One region of the Streptomyces sp. Pv4-95 genome, then DNA from elsewhere that is predicted to be linked to it. Evidence: riboswitches for the same ligand, from Rfam matches in the RefSeq annotation. Region 1 holds a riboswitch; the other holds the start of a gene.

Region 1 (7,026 bases):
CGTCCCTGAGGGCGCAGGCCGCCTCCAGCGCGGGCCCGCCGGCCGGCTGGAGCAGCAGGGCGACATGGGTGCCGCGGAACGTCCGGGCGGTGACCGTGCAGGGCAGGCCCTCCTCGGCGGGGGTCAGCCGCACCCCGGCCGGGCGGACGAGAAGGCGGCACGGTCCGTCCGGGGTGCCGTCGGGAACCGGCACCTTGCCCCAGGGGGTGGCGGCGGCCTCGCCCTGCACGGTCGCGTCGACCACGTTGTCGAAGCCGAGGAAGCGGGCGACGAAGGCGGTGGCGGGCCGCTGCCAGACCTCCAGCGGGGTGCCGGTCTGCGCGATGCGCCCGTCCTGCATCACCACGACCCGGTCGGCGAGCGCGAACGCCTCGCCCTGGTCGTGCGTGACGGCCAGCACGGTCGTCCCCAACTCCTGGAAGAGGCGCCGCAGTTCGACGACCAGCCGCTCACGCAGCCCGCGGTCGAGCTGCCCGAGCGGCTCGTCGAGCATCAGCAGCCGGGGACGCGGGGCGAGCGCGCGGGCCAGGGCGACGCGCTGCTGTTCGCCGCCGGACAGTGACGCCACGGCGCGCCGCTGGGCGCCGGGCAGGCCGACGAGTTCGAGCAGTTCGGCGACCGTACGCTCCTGGTCGGCGCGCGAGGCACGCCGCATCCGCAGCCCGAAGGCGACATTGCCCGCGACGTCGCGCTGCGGGAAGAGCTGGTGGTCCTGGAACATCATGCCGACCCCGCGCCGGTGCGTGGGCACTCCCGCCTGGTCCCGCCCCTCCAGCAACACCCGCCCCGCGTGGGCCTGTTGGAGTCCGGCGACGACCCGCAGCAGAGTGGACTTCCCGCTGCCGCTCGGCCCCAGGACGCACACGATCTCGTGCGCGACGACATCCAGGTCCACCGCGTCCAGTGCGGGCCGTCCACCGGGGTTGTCGAACCGGACGGTCACGCCGCCCAGTCGCAGCAACTCCTGACCGGCGGTCAGGTCCTGTGCGGTCATCTAGAACTCCCCGGTGTGGTCGGCGGTTCCCCCGGCCGTGCCCGTGCGGGGCCGGAGGCGGAGGCGCTCCAGGGCCAGCAGGGCCCCGGCGCACACCACCATCAAGACGGTCGACAGGGCCATCGCCTGCCCGTAGTTCTGCTCGCCGGCCCGCCCCAGCAGCCGTGCGACGGCCACCGGCAGGGTCGGCTGGTCGGGCCGCGCGATGAAGACGGTGGCCCCGAACTCGCCGAGCGACACGGCGAAGGCGAAGCCGGCGGCGATCAGCAGCGCCCGCCGCACCATCGGCAGGTCCACCTCGCGCCACACCCGCCAGGGTGAGGCGCCGAGCACCGCGGCGGCCTCCCGCAGCCGGCCGTCCACCGCCCGCAGCACGGGCAGCATCGTCCGGACCACGAACGGCACCCCGACCAGTGCCTGGGCGAGCGGCACCAGCCACCACGAGGAGCGCAGGTCCAGCGGTGGCCGGTCGAGCGTGATCAGGAAGCCGAAGCCGACGGTCACCGCCGAGACCCCGAGCGGCAGCATCAGCAGCGCGTCGAACCCGCGGACGAGCCGGCCTGCCGCGGGGGCCTTGCCCGCGGCGCGGCGGCGCGAGGCGGGGAGGGTCAGGGCGGCGGCCGCCAGACCGCCGATCACCAGCGCGATCAGCGTCGCGACGGCCGCGTAGCCGAGGGAGTTCCACAGCGCTTCGAGAGGGGCGACGGCGAAGGTGCTGTCGGCGGTCGCGGCCGAGCGAAGCGTCGCGTAGAAGACCGTGCTGTAGCCGTCCGGACCGGCGAACGAGCGCTCCGCGAGCACCAGCAGCGGAGCGATGAGCAGCACGGCGATGACGGTGAGCGTGCTCCACAGCAGCGCCCACTGCCCGGCGCCGCGCGGCCGCCGCGCGGTCTGCGACGCGTCGACGAGCCGCAGGGCGGACTCCCGGCGGCGCACCGTCCAGGCGTGCAGCGCCAGCAGGCCGAGGACCGCGGCGAACTGGAGCAGGGTCAGGACCGCCGCGGTCGGCAGGTCCAGGAAGTCGGCGGTCTGCCGGTAGATCTCGACCTCCAGCGTCGAGAAGGTGGGGCCGCCCAGGATCTGCACCACCCCGAAGGAGGTGAAGGTGAAGAGGAAGACCATCAGGGCGGCGGCCGCGACGGCCGGTCCCAGCGCGGGCAGCGTCACCCGCCGCCAGGCCGCGAACCGTCCGGCGCCCAGCACCCGGGCGGCCTCTTCCTGACGGGGGTCGAGCTGCCCCCACAGGCCGCCGACGGTCCGTACGACCACCGCGTAGTTGAAGAAGACATGCGCCAGCAGGATCGCCCACACCGAGGTGTCCAGCCGTACGCCCCACAGGTCGTCCAGCAGGCCGCCCCGCCCGACCAGCGCGAGGAACGCCGAGCCGACGACGACGGTCGGCAGCACGAACGGCACCATCACGACGGCCCGCAGCAGCTGTTTGCCGGGGAAGTCGAAGCGCGCGAAGACATACGCGCCGGGCAGCGCGATCAGCAGCGTCAGCGCGGTGGAGGCGGCCGCCTGCCAGACGGTGAACCACAGGACGTGCAGCAGGTCCGGGTCGCCGATCACCTCACCGATCCGGGAGAGCTGCCACTGCCCGCCGTCCTTCAGCCCCCGCCCGACGATCGAGACGACGGGGTAGGCGAAGAACAGCGCGAAGAAGGCGAGCGGCAGGGCCATCAGGCCGAGCCGCACCGCCGTTCCCCGCGCGGTGTTCCCGCGGCGGCCGTGGGCTACTTCAGAACGAGCGAGGACCACTGCTTGATCCACTGTTCGCGGTTCTCGGTGATGTTCTCGGGGGCGAGCGTCGCCGGCTTGTCGATCGTCGCGCCGTACTTGGTGAACACCTCGGGCAGCTCGGCGTCCTCGCGGGCCGGGTTGACGAACATCTGCAGCGGCACGTCCTCCTGGAACTGCTTGCTCAGCAGGAAGTCCAGCAGCGCCTTGCCGCCCTTCTCGTTCCGCGCGCCCTTGAGCAGGCCGCCGAACTCGATCTGGCGGAAGCAGGTGCCGGTCGCGACGCCGGTGGGCGCCTGCTCGGGCTGCGGCTTCTTGTCGAGGACCTCGGCCGGCGGGCTGGACGCGTAGGAGACCACCAGCGGCTTGTCGCCCTTGCCCTTGGCGGCGGCGGAGCCCGTGAACCGCTCGTAGTACGCCTGCTCCCAGCCGTCGACGACCTCGACGCCGTTGGCCTTGAGCTTCTTCCAGTAGTCCTGCCAGCCGTCGGCGCCGTACTTCGCGATGGTGCCGAGCTGGAAGGCGAGGCCCGGCGAGGACGTCGCGGCGTTCTCCGTCAGCAGCAGCCCCTTGTACTCGGGCTTGATCAGGTCGTCGAAGCTCTTCGGCGGCGCGATCTTGTGCTTCTCGAACCAGGCGCGGTCGTAGTTGACGCAGGTGTCGCCGTAGTCGAGGGGGGTGACGCGGTGCTCGGCCTTGTCGAGCTGGAGCTCGCCCGGGACGCTGTCCAGGCCCTTGGCCTTGTACGGGCTGAAGATGCCCTCGTCCAGGCCGCGGGAGAGCAGGGTGTTGTCGATGCCGAAGAACACATCGCCCTGCGGGTTGCCCTTGGACAGGATCGCCTGGTTGACGGCCTTGCCGGCATCGCCGCCCTTGAGCATCTTGACCTTGTAGCCGCTCTTCTTCTCGAAGTCGGCGAGCACCGACTTCGACACGTTGAAGGAGTCGTGGCTGACGAGCGTCACGGTCTTGGCGTCCGTGTCGCTCCCACCGCCGGAGCCGCCGCATGCGGCGAGGGCGCTCATACCGACCGCGGCGGCGAGGGCGGTCGCGATGACCTTGCTGGTGGTGCTCACTGATTTCCTCCTGGCTGGCCAGGAAGAGACGCGGCCCCGCCCGGGGTCCACCGCCGGGGGCGTCGAAGGACGTACCGGGCAGCGACCGGGGCGGGGCGCAACAGCATGAGTGACGACCGAACTTCCTACCCGGAATGACCCGGGCGAGGTTCAAGGGTCTGCGGGCACCGTATGACTACGACGCGTCCGCACTCTCAGCGCTGTGGCGCTCCCCTGTCGGAATGTGCATTTGTTCGATCACACGGTACCAGCGAGCGGTCAGCGTTCCGAGGCCGCGAGCTGCCCGCAGGCCCCGTCGATCTCCTGGCCGCGGGTGTCCCGCACGGTCACCGGGACGCCGTGCGCCTCGATGGCCTGCACGAAGGCCCGCTCGTCCTCGGGCCGCGAGGCGGTCCACTTCGAGCCGGGCGTCGGGTTCAGCGGGATCAGGTTGACATGGACGCGCTTGCCCTTGAGCAGCCGTCCCAGCAGGTCACCGCGCCACGCCTGGTCGTTGATGTCCCGGATCAGCGCGTACTCGATGGAGATGCGCCGCCCGGACTTCTCCGCGTACTCCCAGGCCGCGTCCAGCACCTCGCGGACCTTCCAGCGGGTGTTGACGGGCACCAGTTCGTCCCGCAGCTCGTCGTCCGGGGCGTGCAGCGACACCGCGAGCCGGCACTTGAACCCCTCGTCGGCGAACCGCAGCATCGCCGGCACCAGGCCGACGGTGGAGACGGTGATGCCGCGCTGGGACAGCCCCAGGCCGTCCGGCTCGGGGTCCGTCAGACGCCGGATGGCGCCGACCACCCGCTTGTAGTTGGCCAGCGGCTCGCCCATGCCCATGAAGACGATGTTGGAGAGCCGCGCCGGGCCGCCGGGCACCTCGCCGTCGCGCAGCGCCCGCATCCCGTCGACGATCTGGTGCACGATCTCGGCCGTCGAGAGGTTGCGGTCCAGCCCGGCCTGGCCGGTGGCGCAGAACGGGCAGTTCATGCCGCAGCCGGCCTGCGAGGAGATGCACATGGTGACCCGGTCCGGGTAGCGCATCAGCACGGACTCGACGAGCGTGCCGTCGTGCAGCTTCCACAGCGTCTTGCGGGTGGTGTCGTCGTCGCACGAGATGTGCCGCACCACGTTCATCAGGTCCGGCAGCAGCTCCGCCGCCAGCTTCTCGCGCGCCGCCGCCGGAATGTCGGTCCACTGCGCCGGGTCGTGCGCGTAGCGGGCGAAGTAGTGCTGCGACAGCTGCTTGGCACGAAAGGGCTTCTCACCGATCGCGGCGACCGCCTCACGGCGCTCGGCAGGTTCAAGATCGGCAAGGTGCCGCGGGGGCTTCTTGGCCCCGCGCGGCGCGACAAAGGTGAGTTCTCCGGGTGCAGGCATGGTCCGTCCAGTGTGGCAGATCGCCCGCACCGCCCCGGTCCCCGGCGGAGTGGGGGCCGTCACCCCGGGCGCCGTGACCACCTCGGGCCTCATCGGACAGCGGCGCCAGGTCGGCCCCGGGCAGGACCACGGGCAGCCGGCACGCCATGGGCAAGCCCCCGGAAGCACCACCGCGCCCCGGACAACGAGAAACCGCCCGGGCGCTATCGCCCGGGCGGTTTCCCATAAAGCTGCTCTCCAGCCGCTTCCTGCCGCGTGCCGGTTGTCCTGCCCGTCCCCGTCAGCCGGCGCCCACGAAGATGACGAACAGGAGCCAGACGACCGGGGCGGTCGGCAGCAAGGAGTCGAGGCGGTCCATGATGCCGCCGTGGCCCGGCAGCAGGGTGCCCATGTCCTTGATCCCGAGATCGCGCTTGATCATGGACTCGCCGAGATCGCCGAGGGTGGCGCTGGCCGCGACCGCGAGGCCGAGCAGCAGGCCCTGCCACCAGGCACCGTCCTGGATCAGGAACTCCATGCACAGCGCGCCGGCGACCATCGCGAAGGCCACCGCGCCGAGGAGTCCCTCGCGGGTCTTGCCGGGGCTGATGCGCGGCGCGAGCTTGGTCTTGCCGAAGCGCCAGCCGACCGCGTACGCGCCGGTGTCGCTGACGACCGTCAGCAGCAGGAACGTCAGCACCCGCTGCGGGCCGTCGTCCTCGGCGGCGAGCATCAGGGCCACGAACGTCGCGAGGAACGGGACGTAGAACGCCGCGAAGATCCCGGCGGTGACGTCCCGCAGGTAGTTCTCGGGCGCGTCCGTCATCCGCCAGACCAGGACGGCCAGCGCGGTGAGCGACATCGCCACCCACGCGCCCTCGGCGCCCCGCACATACCCGGCGATCACCATGGCGGTGCCGCCGATCGCGAGCGGCACCAGCGGTACGCGGATGTCCTTGCGCTCCGCCAGCCGCGAGGTCAGCTCCCACAGGCCCACGACCACGGCGATCGCTATCACGCCGATGAACAGGGGCTTGTAGACGAAGAGGGAGGCGGCGATGACCACGCCGAGGCCGACACCGACTCCTATCGCGGCGCGCAGATTGCGGCCCGCGCTCTTCTTCTGCGGCTTCTCTCGGTCCTGCGAGCTCTCGGGCCCGGGAGAACCGGGGAAAGAGGTGGGCATGGGCTCCTGCGGCTTTTCGTCGCGGAACAGGGGGCCGCTCAGCCGAGCAGCCCCCCGGTCGTCCCGGTGATCCCGGTCGTCCCGGATGTCCCGGGGGTCCCGGTCGTCGTCCTGGTGTCCGCCTGCGTCGGGCACGATGGGCATGGGCCGAGTCTGCGCCGCGTCGCCCGCGTCGTGCACGGGACCCGCCGGGGCGGGGGGCGCGGCGCCGCGCAGTGCGGCGGCCGGGCCCTGATCGGGTGGTCCCCAGCGACCGGCGCCGGGCGGGGCCCCCCAGGATGACTCGTTCATCAGACCTCGAGGAGCTCGGATTCCTTGTGCTTGAGCAGCTCGTCCACCTGCGCGACGTACTTCGCGGTGGTGTCGTCGAGCTCCTTCTCCGCGCGGCGCACCTCGTCCTCGCCGGACTCCTTGTCCTTGACGAGCTTGTCGAGGGTTTCCTTGGCCTTGCGGCGCACGCTGCGAATCGAGATCTTCGCGTCCTCGCCCTTGGTCTTGGCGACCTTGATGTACTCCCGGCGACGCTCCTCGGTGAGTTCGGGGAACGTCACACGGATGATGTTGCCGTCGTTGCTCGGGTTGACGCCGAGGTCGGAGTCGCGAATGGCCTGCTCGATGTTGCGCATCGCGCTCTTGTCGAACGGGGTCACCACGGCCATCCGCGGCTCGGGCACCGAGAACGACGC
Region 2 (7,026 bases), 1.6 Mb from region 1:
CGAGTCTGAATCATCGAGGGGTGCGAACGGCATGAAGGCTTTCAGGCTGGAAGAACTGGAAGCGGAGCGGGCCGCGAACGACGGCGCGTATCTGCAGTTCCTCCGGGAACGCAACATGTCGGTCGGTTTGTACGCGCTGGACGCCGGCACCACGGACCCGCAGCAGCCGCACGCCCAGGACGAGGTGTACCTCGTGGTCAGCGGTCGGGCGGCGATCACGGTCGGGATGGAGACGCAGTCGGTGGCCCGGGGCAGTGTGGTCTACGTGCCGGCCGGGGTGGCCCACAAGTTCCACCACATCAGCGAGGACCTCCGGGTGATGGTGGTCTTCTCTCCGCCCGAGAGCTGAGGGCCGGGCCCCCGACCCGTAGGGGAAGGGTCAGGGACGGGCCGGGGCTGCGAGGCCCCCACAGCGGCGTGCGGCGCCCTAGCATCGACGGTGAAGGGGGAACCGGAGACGCGACGCGGCGGACGCGCGGTACGTGAACGGTGCCATCGACGCGACAGACAGAAGGCAGGGCAGAGCAGTGGCTGGTAAGGGGATATTCGCAGGGCTTCCGTGGTGGGTCACCTGGGTCGTGGTGCCCGTCATCCTGATCGTCGTCTTCGGCGGTCTGATCGCCTCCGCGGTCAGCGTACTGATCAGCCTGCTGTTCAAGGTGCTGATCGCGGCAGCGCTGATCGCCGGAGTCGTCTACCTCGTACGCCGATTCAACGGCTCGTCCTCCTCGTCCTCGTCGAAGGGCGACTGGTAGAGCCCCGATTGAGCGGCAGCCCCGGCCGGAACCGGTAACTCCGGCCGGCCCGGCAGCCCGGCCCGGCACGGCATCGCCCGGCGGTGAAGGCGCCGCCGCGAGCTGCCCGCCCCGCGCCACCCGCCGCGCGTCCTCATCGCACGCGCCCCCGCGTCCCCGCCGAACGCCCCGATCCGCCACCAGGACCGGGGCGTTCCGCGTTTTCCCGGTGCCGTTCGCCGTACACAAGGCGCTCATGAACGGCTCCGTCATGGCATGCATGGTCAACAAGTGCGCCAGGCGAGTTAACTCCCCAGCCATTCGGGCTACGGCTTCGATCGGCCCGGCTAGAGTTCGGGGCGCAGGCGTCTTCCGGACGGAAAGTTCCGGAAAATACCGGAAGCGGCGGCCGACAGGGCGTCGCCGACGGGGCGCTGGGAGACGCGCGCGGCGCGGGAGAGGGTCCCGCGACGGGGCTCCGTGCCCCAAGGGGACAGAACCTGGGGGTTGGCGTTGGCAATTGTGAACGGCGAATCCGCTTCTCACCCCACGCTGATCGGATCGGTGCAGCGCGCACTTCGTCTGCTGGAGGCGGTGAGCGCGCACCCCGACGGAGCACCCGCGAAGCAACTCGCCCGGGAGATCGGCCTCCCCCTCCCGACGACCTATCACCTGCTGCGGACCCTGACCCACGAGGGATATCTGCGCCGCGAGAACGGCGTCTTCGTGTTCGGGGAGGCGGCCGAGGCCATCGGCCAGGTCGGCGCCCGGCGCCGGCAGCGCGTCCATATCGCCGAGGCGCTGGCCATGGCCGGACGGGAATTGGGCGCCGCCGTCTACTTCGCCGTCTACCGCGAGGGTGAAGTGGAAGTAGTGGCGGTGACCGACGAGCCGGATCGGCCGCCGGTCGAGGAGTGGGTGGACTTCCGCACCACCGCGCACGCACATGCGATCGGACAATGCCTGCTCGCGCAGTTGGACGAAAACGCCCGTAAGGAGCATTTGTCCCGATATCCAGTGCAGTCCATAACGCCATTTTCCGTGCGATCAGAGGACGATCTGCTGCACCGTTTGGATACGGTGCGTCGCGGTCAAGCCGCTTTCGAGCATCAGGAATATGCCCTGGGCACCGTCTGTTCGGCGATCCCCATCCAGGTCGGTACCGCGGCCGCCACCCTGGCGGTTTCTCTTCCGGTCTCCGAGCTGCATCGATTGCGTAACGTGACGAGCCGACTACGGAAAATGGCGGAGGCGACACTAACGACACTCGCCTTCTCTATCAGTATCTGAAAACTCACTCCTTGTGATCTGCTTGCACGTGACAGACGATGGCGTCAATAGGGCTTCGGGGGACGATTCCCGGCCATCTCCGATCAAGTGCGGGGCAGTGGTTGATGACCGACACAGTTCAGGCAGAAGTGATCATGAGCTTTCTCGTCTCGGAGGAGCTCGCGTTCCGGATCCCGGTGGAGCTGGATTTCGACAGCGCCGATCCGTACGCCGTCCGGCTCACCTTCGATCTCCCCGGTGATGTGCCCGTGACCTGGGCTTTCAGCCGCGAACTGCTTCTGGACGGGCTGAGCCGGCCGTCCGGTGAGGGCGATGTGCGCATCGAACCGTCCTCCGCGGAGCACCTCAGCGACATCTTCATCAGCCTCCAAGTCGGTGCGGAGAAGGCCCTGTTCCGGGTCAGCGCGCCCCCGCTGGTCGCCTTCCTGGACCGGACGGACCGGTTGGTGCCGCTCGGCAAGGAAGAGGTCTTCGACACGCTGGAGGCCGTACTGGACCGGATCCTCACGGAGGCGCCGGCCGGCTGATGCCCCGAAGGGCCGGCCCAGTCGGTCATGCCCCGCCGACCCGGCCGTGCCGGTCCTCACTGCTTTCGGCGCCTGCCCCGCGACCCGCGCCGTCCGGACCGCCCCCGCGCGGCGCTTCGCTGTGCCCCGAAGCCGTCGGCAGCGCCCGGTGAGGAGGCGCCGGTGTCCGGTGCGGTGCCGGGCGCCGCCGTGCTCTGCCCCTTGCGGTCCGCGGAGACGACCATCGCCGCGAGCAGCGTCGTCAGCGGCACCGAGGCGACGAGCCCGATGCTGCCCACCAGCGTGCGCACGATCTCCTCCGCGACCACCTCGCTCGTGGCGACGGTCCCCACATCGCTCTGTGCGATCGAGAACAGCAAAAACAGCGGCAGTGCGGCGCCCGCGTAGGCCAGCACCAGCGTGTTGACGACGGACGCGATGTGATCCCGTCCGATGCGCATCGCCGCGCTGTAGAGCGTGCGCCAACTCGCCGACGGATTGGCCTCCTTCAGCTCCCAGACCGCGGCGGTCTGGGTCACCGTCACATCGTCGAGCACACCCAGCGAGCCGATGATGATCCCCGCCAGCAGCAGGCCCCGGATCTCGATGTCCGGGTACAGGCCGTGCACCAGCCCGGTGGTGTCGTCGGTGTTACCGGTCAGCAGCGCCCAGCCGACGAACACCGACCCGAGCAGGCCGATCAGCAGCAGTGAGGCGAGCGTCCCGAGTACGGCGACCGACGTTCTGGCGGTCAGCCCGTGGCACAGATAGAGCGCGATCAGCATGATCGCGCTGCCCCCGACCACCGCCACGACCAGCGGATTGGAGCCCTGCAGGATGGCCGGGAGGATGAACAGCGTCAGCACGCCGAAGCTCGCCAGCAGCGCCACCAGCGCGAGAACCCCGCGCAGTCGTCCTACGGCCACGACCGCGAACGCGAAGATCGCGGCGAGCACCCACATCGGGAAGCTCCGGTCGACGTCGCTGACCGAGTACTGCAGATCCTTGGGCGCCTTGGGGGAGTACGCGACCACCACGTCCTGCCCGGTCGTGTAGTGCCGCGAGGCGTCCGGGGTCACCACCGTCTGGAACGTCCGCCCGGCGTTCTCGCCCGTGGTGACCTTGATCGTCACCTGCTCGCAGTCCTTGCCGGTCGTCGACCCCCCGCTCGGTGGCTGCCCCGGCGGCGGCGTGGGCTGCGGCTGCTGCTCGGCATGGACGTCGGCGCAGTTGACCTTGTCCACCTGGAGCACCGTCGCCTGCTCGGTGGGCTGGTCGAAGCCCACACCGGACGGTTTGTGAGAGGGCGCGCCGCCGGGCCAGAGCACGGCCAGACCGACGACCACCGCGACGGCGAACGGGATCAGCACGGCCGCGATGACCTTGCGCAGATGACGGGACACCGGCGCGGCAGGCGCGTGGCCGTGCGCGTGGGAATGCGTATGGGGCTCCTGGCTGCTCACCGCCCGATCATCGCAAGAACCCAGGGGCCCCCTGGCCACCGCGCCGCATCGGCAGCTACCGTGGTGGCACTTTGCAATCGCGGGAGCTCGGAGCACCGGGCTGAGAGGGCGCTGACCTCCGCGGGACGTCCGGCAGACGCCGGAACGCAACCCACGGGAAATCGCTGCGTCGACCGCCGAACCTGTTACCGGGTAATGCCGGCGTAGGGAGTTGGGTCAATATGACTCTGCAGGATGCACGCACGCCCGAAAACGGTGCCGGCGACGGCGTCGAGCCGACGATCGGCTGGCACAAGGGCTATGTCTCCGGTTCGCGGCCCGACCTTCGGGTCCCGGTCCGGAAGGTGCACCTCACCAACGGCAAGGACGTGACGCTCTACGACACGTCAGGTCCGTACACCGATCCCCAGATCGAGACCGACGTCCGCCGCGGTCTCGCGCCGCTGCGGGAGAACTGGATCGTCTCGCGGGGCGACACCGAGGAGTACGCGGGCCGGCCGCTGCGGCCGGAGGACGACGGCCTCAAGCACACCTCGCCGCGCGGCGGCCTCAAGAACCTCGATGCGGTCTTCCCGGGCCGCCCCCGTCTGCCGCGCCGCGGCCGGGACGGCGCCGCCGTCACCCAGCTCGCGTACGCGCAGCGCGGGGAGGTCACCGCGGAGATGGAGTACGTCGCCATCCGCGAGAACGTCACGCCCGAGTTCGTGCGCGACGAGATCGCGGCGGGACGCGCGGTGCTGCCGGCCAACATCAACCACCCGGAGATCGAGCCGATGATCATCGGCAAGAACTTCCTGGTGAAGGTGAACGCCAACATCGGCAACTCCGCGGTCACCTCCTCGATCGAGGAGGAGGTGGACAAGATGACCTGGGCGACCCAGTGGGGCGCCGACACGGTCATGGACCTCTCCACCGGCCGCAACATCCACACCACGCGCGAGTGGGTGCTGCGCAACTCCCCCGTCCCCATCGGCACCGTCCCCCTCTACCAGGCACTGGAGAAGGTCGACGGCAAGGCCGAGGAGCTGACCTGGGAGATCTACAAGGACACCGTCATCGAGCAGGCCGAACAGGGCGTCGACTACATGACGGTGCACGCCGGCGTGCTGCTCCGTTACGTGCCCCTCACGGCCCGCCGCAAGACCGGCATCGTCTCGCGGGGCGGCTCGATCATGGCCGCCTGGTGCCTGGCGCACCACCAGGAGTCCTTCCTCTACACGCACTTCGAGGAACTCTGCGACATCCTCGCCTCCTACGACGTCACCTACTCACTCGGTGACGGCCTGCGCCCCGGCTCCATCGCGGACGCCAACGACGAGGCGCAGTTCGCCGAGCTGCGCACTCTCGGGGAGCTGAACACCATCGCCAAGCGGCACGGTGTCCAGACGATGATCGAGGGCCCGGGACACGTCCCGATGCACAAGATCAAGGAGAACATCGACCTCCAGCAGGAGATCTGCGAAGAGGCGCCGTTCTACACCCTCGGCCCGCTGACCACCGACATCGCGCCCGCCTACGACCACATCACCTCCGGTATCGGTGCCGCGATGATCGCCTGGTGGGGCACCGCGATGCTCTGCTACGTCACGCCCAAGGAGCACCTGGGCCTGCCGGACCGCGACGACGTCAAGACCGGCGTCATCACCTACAAGATCGCGGCCCATGCGGCGGACCTCGCCAAGGGCCACCCAGGCGCCCAGGAATGGGACGACGCGCTCTCCGACGCCCGCTTCGAGTTCCGCTGGGAGGACCAGTTCAACCTGGCCCTCGACCCGGACACCGCCCGGTCCTTCCACGACCAGACGCTGCCCGCGGAACCGGCGAAGACGGCCCACTTCTGCTCGATGTGCGGCCCGAAGTTCTGCTCCATGAAGATCTCCCAGGACATCCGCCGCGAACACGGCGGCGACCTGGCGATCGACCCCGAGGCCGGCATGGCAGAGAAGTCCAAGGAATTCGCAGCAGCAGGCAATCGCGTCTACCTGCCCCTCGCCGACTGACCCCTGCTGCGACCCGACCCGAACCAACCGAGCGCCGTCGCCGGAAGCTTCCCCATCCGGCGACGGCGCTTCGGCGTCGCTGGCCAGGGCGCATCGTTAAGGGTGTTGAGGTGCGGCGCCCCGAAAGAGAAATCAAGGCGCCGCATTCTGCGTATCAGTTGGGATCATTGAGCTGATTTCTTAACGCCCGCTGCGTACGGAAATGAGCGCGCCTGCCATCATATGCGCCCTCAGGCGCTCACCGTGAAAGGCATCCCGAGGCCGTCGCGAACTCTGGGCGGAGGATGCCGTCGTGTTCGCGCCGGATCAGGAGCGGGAATTCGGTCGGTGCCGAGGGGATCTCCGTGGGCATTGGCGGAATCCACGCGGGTGTGAATGGCGGGCCGTTGGGGTTGCCGTCCCGGGGAGGGCCCCTGGGCAGAGGAAGAGCGGACCCGGCGAACGGGCGCCGGCCGTGCGCGGTTGTTATTCCGGGCTGTGGTCCGGGCCGCCGTATTCGGGGCTGGTGAAGTCGGGGCTGGAGTAGCGGGGGCGCGAGGCGGAGCCGCTGTCGGGGCTGGTGAAGTCGGGGCGGGAGTAGCCCAGGGTGGGGATGCGGCTCTTGGGCTCGGAGTGCGGCCGGGGGACGTAACGCGAAGGGTCGGGATCCGGGCCCCGTGCGGTGTCGCTGCGCGCCTCGCGGAGGAACGGCAGCAGGCCGCGCTCCAGGAGGGCGTGCCGCCACTCGTCGTGTGCGCGGTGGAGTTCCTCGTCCGCCGCGTCCTCTCTCACGTCGGGTGCGGACGACGAGCCGTTGCGCAGCGCCGTGACGACGAGGCCGCCCATGGCGATCAGGGCGCCCGTCGCGGTGAGCGCGGCGAAGATCCAGCCGACGCTGATCAGCGGGCGCGCCGCGGCCTGGTCCGGGCCGAAGGCGCGCAGGACGTAGCCGATGAGGAGGAAGAGGATGGCGGCGATGCCGGCGAGGACCGGTGCGAGGACGGCGATCATGGCGGCCAGCCCCGCGCCTGCCGTCCCCGGGGCCTCGATCGCG

The links. Region 1 has a riboswitch for thiamine pyrophosphate ahead of QOM21_RS10790 (thiamine ABC transporter substrate binding subunit). Riboswitches for the same ligand answer to the same signal wherever they lie in the genome.
Region 2: another riboswitch for thiamine pyrophosphate. It lies ahead of thiC (phosphomethylpyrimidine synthase ThiC); the one in region 1 lies ahead of QOM21_RS10790 (thiamine ABC transporter substrate binding subunit).

The regions. Positions count from the first base shown of each region.
Region 1 is NZ_CP127172.1:2,460,266-2,467,291, forward strand. Features, by position in the region: gene QOM21_RS10780 (ABC transporter ATP-binding protein) at 1-994, opposite strand, end outside; gene QOM21_RS10785 (ABC transporter permease) at 995-2,755, opposite strand; gene QOM21_RS10790 (thiamine ABC transporter substrate binding subunit) at 2,731-3,810, opposite strand; TPP riboswitch at 3,915-4,035, opposite strand; gene rlmN (23S rRNA (adenine(2503)-C(2))-methyltransferase RlmN) at 4,069-5,175, opposite strand; gene QOM21_RS10800 (phosphatidate cytidylyltransferase) at 5,456-6,631, opposite strand; gene frr (ribosome recycling factor) at 6,631-7,026, opposite strand, start outside.
Region 2 is NZ_CP127172.1:4,096,171-4,103,196, reverse strand. Features, by position in the region: gene QOM21_RS17985 (cupin domain-containing protein) at 32-349, shown strand; gene QOM21_RS17980 (DUF5326 family protein) at 528-755, shown strand; gene QOM21_RS17975 (IclR family transcriptional regulator) at 1,254-2,024, shown strand; gene QOM21_RS17970 (SsgA family sporulation/cell division regulator) at 2,129-2,551, shown strand; gene QOM21_RS17965 (YibE/F family protein) at 2,608-3,993, opposite strand; TPP riboswitch at 4,063-4,220, shown strand; gene thiC (phosphomethylpyrimidine synthase ThiC) at 4,215-5,993, shown strand; gene QOM21_RS17955 (hypothetical protein) at 6,459-7,026, opposite strand, start outside.